Regions from separate parts of the Vibrio sp. SS-MA-C1-2 genome, predicted to be linked through region 2. Evidence: riboswitches for the same ligand, from Rfam matches in the RefSeq annotation. Region 2 holds a riboswitch; the other holds the start of a gene.
What was found. A riboswitch is a leader RNA that binds a small molecule or an ion and turns the genes downstream of it on or off. The one in region 2 is predicted to bind thiamine pyrophosphate.
Positions count from the first base shown of each region.

Region 1: linked by a shared signal. The riboswitch ahead of L0B53_RS14685 (ABC transporter permease) and the one ahead of thiB (thiamine ABC transporter substrate binding subunit) in region 2 are both predicted to bind thiamine pyrophosphate.

Region 1 is NZ_CP090981.1:2,266,579-2,269,907, forward strand. Features, by position in the region: gene L0B53_RS14675 (ABC transporter substrate-binding protein) at 1-697, opposite strand, end outside; gene L0B53_RS14680 (thiamine-binding protein) at 700-1,005, opposite strand; gene L0B53_RS14685 (ABC transporter permease) at 1,074-1,856, opposite strand; TPP riboswitch at 1,846-1,951, opposite strand; gene uxuA (mannonate dehydratase) at 2,088-3,269, opposite strand.
Region 2 is NZ_CP090981.1:322,279-325,607, reverse strand. Features, by position in the region: gene thiP (thiamine/thiamine pyrophosphate ABC transporter permease) at 1-1,075, opposite strand, end outside; gene thiB (thiamine ABC transporter substrate binding subunit) at 1,075-2,097, opposite strand; TPP riboswitch at 2,224-2,322, opposite strand; gene leuD (3-isopropylmalate dehydratase small subunit) at 2,463-3,065, opposite strand; gene leuC (3-isopropylmalate dehydratase large subunit) at 3,089-3,329, opposite strand, start outside.

The DNA of each region.
Region 1 (3,329 bases), 1.1 Mb from region 2:
TAAGCGTATCAGAATGGGTGATAATAATGGGTTCTGGCGGAGAAAATCCAATATTCGCCTCTCCTCCCAAAACATCATTCAACGAGAAGGTTACAATATCGATACCGCGCAATTTGGCTTCAACCCCTTGCCAGCCGTCATATCCCCAAACAAAGTCCCCTTGTTGCTGCTCTAATAACGAGATGATGTCACCATTTGATGAGACCACTTGTTGAATATCTGTCCCCTTTTTACCTAAAGATGTCATCATAGTATTAAAAATCCCATCCACCAGCGGACTAGACCAGCCAACGTAAGTTTTACCTTCAAAATCCTCAACCTTGTTTAATGGCGTTTCAGCTAGAGAGTAAAAGCTGGACGTATGAACCGGAAGAATCGTGGCAATATTAACTACCGCTAGACCATTGTCGACAGAACGAAGATGTGAATAGCCCGTTGTTATTCCAAAATCGACTTGTTTTGAGTCAACTAATTGATTAGCACTACTTTGATGCGGCTGAACAATTTCTAAATCAATCCCAACATCATGATAATATCCAAGCTCTTTAGCAACATAGAATCCCGTATGATTGGTATTCGGCGTCCAATCTAAGCTTAATACTATATGGTTATCTTCCCTGGTTTCAGACGATTTATCACAACCAAATAACGTTAAACTCGAGAATAATAACAGGCCAACTTTTTGATAAATTTTCATTATTACTCTCCTGAAAATCTTTCAACACGTTGCATTTTTTCAACCATATCCTGTTCATAGCTGGCATAAGTCACATTTGCCAACAACATAAATCCGGTTGGTGATTCAGCACGAGAAATCGATTCTACCTCTTTGAGTAATTGTAAAATCAGATCAAAATTATCAGACGTGACGGTCGTTTCACTGACGCCAATAGTATGGGTCAAGCCACTTTTTGCTATACAGGCTAAAACTTGATCCACGCTATCATAAGCTGAATATTTTTCGGATTTTTGAGTGATATATTTTAATGAAAGTGAGTAAGACATATTATTTCCTTATAATGTACAGATGTAAACGCTCCCTCAACTAAATGAGTAGAGATAAAGATAAAAGTTTATTGCCAGTAAATAATTCTCTTTTCACACCAACGGGCAAACTTGACTAACAGCAACGCCATTAATGTGACATAACAGGCAATAATCGTGACTCGCAGGGATGAAAAGCTACTTAGTGCCCGAGCAAGATAAATACCTAAGCCGTACTTTCCCCCCAACCACTCAACAAATATTACCGTACCAAAACTGTAAGTTAATGAAAGTCTCAGACCCGTCGCTAATGAAGGGAGCGCATGCCAGAGATCAATTCGCCAAAATCGTTGATTTTTATTCAGCCCTAATAACAAATGAAACTTTTGCCATTCTTTGGGTTGAGATTTTAAAAAACTATTGGCATAAAAAAAGATGGGAAAGAAGCTAAACGTTGCAACAAATAAAATTTTAGGTACAAAGCCCAAGCCAAAATAGCTAATAATAATAGGAGCTAATGCAACAGATGGTATCGCCTGCCCCATAATCACAACGGGCAAAATCACTTTATCACAACGACGGGAAAGTGAAGTTAGCCAGAGAAGTAAAACAGCCACCACAACAGAGCAAAGCAGACCAGAAAAAAGGAGTACAATAGAATAATAGGAGTGATGCAGCAACACACTAAGATCACTCGCCAAGAACTGCTTGATAGCAAGAAGGCTGTGTTGTACTGATTGACTCATTACCCACTCATTAGCAGCCGAATAATGATAAAAAATTAAAGCGCCACCAGAAAAAAATGGAGTAATAACAAGAATTAAAATAATAAAAAGAGTTGAAGATAAGATCTTCATTGAAGTTGTTTGCATCTATCATCCCTACGTTGGTATTAGCCAAATCAGGTTATAATGGTCGCTTGACGCCTCTCAGCCACAAATTATTTATGGCTCCCACTGAATCAATGAAAATTTAACGATAATTAAACTAGATAACAACATAGAAAAAGTAAAAGTGAGACTCTAATCACAATTAAAGTAAACGGAAGATATAAAAAAACCGACTGCAAGAGTCGGTTTATATAAATCAAATAACGATTAATATTAGCTATAAAATGCACGTTTCAATGCTAATTCAACACCACGAATTTCAGCAAGACCTTTTAAACGACCAATACAAGAATAACCAGGGTTAGTTTTCTTATTTAAATCATCGATCATTTGGTGGCCATGATCTGGGCGCATTGGGATCAAGCGAGTCTCTCCGTTATCAATACGACGTGTTTCTTCTTTTAGAAGTGCATTGATAACATTATACATATCAACATCACCTTCTAAATGAGCGGCTTCATGGAAGCTCATTTGATTTTCTTCACGTTGAGTTGAACGTAGGTGTGTAAAGTAAATACGGTCACCATAAGTTTCAATCATATTAACTAAGTCATTATCACCACGAACGCCGTAAGAGCCCGTACACATAGTAATACCATTCATTTTACTTGGTACTGCGGTAGTCAACGCTTCAATATCTTCAATCGTCGAAACAATACGTGGTAAACCTAAGATTGGACGGGGTGGATCGTCCGGATGAACCGCTAATTTTAATCCATACTGTTCACAAGTTGGAATTAGAACTTCAAGGAATAATACCATATGCTCACGCAATTTAGCTTTATCAATACCTTGATAAGTATCTAAACGAGCCTGAAACTCTTCTAGTGTATAACCTTCTTCTGCTCCTGGTAAACCAGCAATAATATTTGATGTCAATTTAGCAACATTAGCTGGGCTCATCGCTTCAAAACAAGCTCGTGCTTCTTCTTGCTCACCGGCAGAATATTCTAGCTCAGCACCAGGGCGTCTTAAAATAAACAACTCAAAAGCTGCAAATTCGATTTGATCAAAACGTAATGCTTTTGAACCATCTTCTAATTGATATTCAAGATCAGTACGAGTCCAATCAAGAACAGGCATAAAGTTATAACAAACAGTATCGATACCGCATTCAGCAAGGTTGATTAGAGATTGATTATAATTTTCAATCCACTTAGCGTAATTGCCAGTACGAGTTTTAATCTCTTCATGTACAGGAACACTTTCAACCACAGACCAAGTCAGTCCTTTTGCTTCGATGATCGCTTTACGTGCTAAAATTTCTTCCTTTGTCCACACTTCACCATTTGGAATATGGTGTAAAGCATTAACAATACCAGTTGCTCCAGCTTGTTTAATATCATCTAATGACACATTGTCATTTGGGCCATACCAACGCCATGTCTGTTCCATTTTATACCCTTACTTCTTTGACTGTGAGTCGAGTTATTCTCAATTCACTTTATAAAATTC
Region 2 (3,329 bases):
CATCAGCAAGTAAGTTTTTCTTCTGTAAGCGCCAATGTCGACTGGTCAATAGAATGGTAACGCCTGATACTAGAGCAAACAGTGCTGCACCGAAAGCAATGGTCAGAGAGTGATACACCGCAGACCAAAGTGCAGGTTGTTGTAGCTGCAGCCACAGTTGACTGTTTAGTCCACTGTAGACAATGGCGATTAGTGGAGGGAAGACTAAAATAGAGGCGATAATAATCCAGAATTTATCCCAGATCTTAAGTGTTGGACTATCAATAAAAGTGGGTTTTTCTAGGGCTTGCTGACTATCAATCGCTATCGATTTAGCAAAGCGGAGCGAGATAAGGACAACGGTTCCACAAAGTAGCATCTGCCAAATCGCCAACAGTGCGCCATAACCTAAATCAAAGTCATAGCGGATTGCTTGATAGATTGCCAACTCAACGGTGGTCGATTTTGGCCCTCCCCCCAAAGACATCACAGTGGCAAAGCTGGTAAAGCAGAGCATAAAAATCAAGCCGATAATATGAGGAAGTTGTTGTCTCATCACTGGCCACTCAACAAATTTAAATTTACTCCAACTGTTTAATCCAAGTTGAGATGCTAATTTGTGTTGTTGAGAGGGAATTGCATTTAAGCTTTGGATAAGCAGTCGAGCAGACAATGGCGCATTAAAAAAGACATGGGCTAATAAGATGCCACCTAAACCGTAAATATTAAACTTGCTGTCAAACAGTTTATTAATTAGCCCGCTATTACCATAAATCGCTAATAGACCAAAAACCGCCACTAAAACAGGTAACACTAAGGTCATCGCAAAAACACGTAATAACAGCTTTTTCGCAAAAAATTGACGACGATAAAGTGCGAGTGCAATAGGAATTGAGAGCAGTACGCTCAATAGCACCGATAACCCAGCTTGATAGAAACTGAATTGAGTGATGTGACGGATATAGGGATCTTGCCAGATCTGACTGATATCATTGAGAGAGCTATGGCTGAAAAGTAGCGTAATTGCAGCACCAATCAGCAATAGAATAAGCCCAGTAATGGTGATACCAGGCCAAATTTTACTATTAGAAACCACTACTGACTAACTGCCTGTTGCCATTGACGAACCCACTGTTTGCGACTGTTAGCAATTTTCTCTGAATCTAAAAGTAGCGGCTTAGATGGCGTGACTAATTGATCAAACTCTTTCGGCAGTGGCGCATCGGTTGCTGGGTACATCCAGTTACCTGTTGGAATATATTGTTGAAAATCGTTAGTGAGAACAAAATTGATAAATTGGTCAGCAAGCTTTGACTGTTTTGTTCCTGCCACTTTAGCAACCGTTTCAATCTGCATATAGTTACCTTCAGTAAAGGTCGTTTCTTTGTATTTATCGTCTTGTTCGTCAATGATATGGTAAGCCGGAGAGGTAGTATAAGAGAGAACAAAATCTGATTCTCCTTTTAGGAACATATTGTAGGCTTCACTCCACCCCTTGGTTACGGTCACCGTTTTATCGGCAATCTGTTGCCAAGCTTGTGGTGCTTGATCGCCATAGATCGACTCGATCCAAAGCAGTAGACCTTGCCCTACCGATGATGTTCTTGGATCTTGGTAGATAATCGAGTAATCATTATCTTTTGATAGTAGTTCTGCAAAGCTTGCTGGTGGTGTTTTCATTTTTTCGCTGTTATAGATAAATGAAAAATAGCCGTAATCGTAAGGAATAAAGGTCTGGTTATCCCATTTTATTGGTAAGTCTAACTTGGATAAATCGGCATGACTTGGCGTGAAGAGTCCGGTTTTTTCGGCTTCGGTGATCGAGTTATTATCTAAACCTAAAACGATATCAGCTTTGTTACTTTTACCTTCTAAACGCAGGCGGTTTAACATTGCCGCGCCACTATCGAGAGTGACATAGTTTAGAGTACAGCCGCCACACTGTTTTTCAAATTCAGCTTTAACTTTTGGGCCGGGTCCCCAACTTGCCGCGAAGGATTCATAAGTATAAACAGTGAGGGTCGGCTGCTCTGTTTCGGCCATTGCTGATGTTGTTAGTAAACAGGTGGTGGCAAGTAGAGTGCCTGTAACTATCTTATTAGTCAGTGCTTTATTCATTTTTTATCTTCCTCTGATTATTTAAATTGCCATTAAAACAGGACTTAAATTTAGAGGCATAGCGTTGAGCTTGAGGAGGGCAATGTGGATTTATGGTTTTATTTTCCTTACCATAAACAGTTGCGATTCAAGGTTAGTCTCAATTCCTACGCCAGCATTATCTGGTTCAGGTTCAATGGGTTCCGGTCTGTCCGATCTCAGCTTAAAGCCCCCCAATGAGAACATAATCAGTGTAAAGTTTCTCACGACTAAATACCAGTTTGAAGATAAGAATCATTCAATAAAAAAAGCCCTAATAGACGTTTTCTCGACTTTAAAATCAGAAAATGATCTATCAGGGCTGATTGTTTTTAAGCGACTTATTTTTAGCGTAAAAACTCAGGGATATTTTGCTCGAATGCAGCAATCTTCTCTTCATGCTGTAGAGTTAGACCGATGTTGTCTAAACCATTCAGCAAACAGTGACGACGGAATTCATCAATCTCAAATGAATACGTTTTTCCGTTAGCTTCGACAGTCATGCTCTCTAGGCTCACGGTGATCTCTGCACCCGGTGTTGAGTTAACAAAGTTGAATAACTCATCAACTTGCTCTTCTGTTAGGCGAACTGGCACCATTTGGTTATTGATTGAGTTGCCATAGAAAATATCGGCAAAGCTTGATGAGATCATCACTTTAATGCCGTAATCTGCTAATGCCCAAGGTGCGTGTTCACGAGATGAACCACAGCCGAAGTTCTCACGAGCCAATAGAATTGAAGCACCTTGATAACGCGCTTTATTCATTACAAACTCAGGATTGGCTTCTGTCCCTGCATCATCAAGAAAACGCCAATCATGGAATAAGTGCTGACCAAAACCTGTGCGTGTTACTTTTTGTAAGAACTGCTTAGGAATAATGGCATCAGTATCGATGTTTGCTGTATCCAAAGGAACAACTAAACCTGTGTGTTGTTTAAAACCGGTAATAGACATGGTAACTGCTCCTATCCTTAAGCTTCTTCTAATTCACGAATGTCAACAAAATGACCGGCAATTGCCGCTGCGGCTGCCATTGCTGGGCTCACTAAGTGAGTACGTCCATCTCGACCTTGACGGCCTTCAAAGTTACGGTTGCTGGTGGATGCACAACGCTCATGAGGACCTAATCGGTCATTATTCATCGCTAAGCACATTGAGCAACCCGGTAGACGCCATTCGAAACCAGCTTCAATAAATAGACGGTCTAAACCC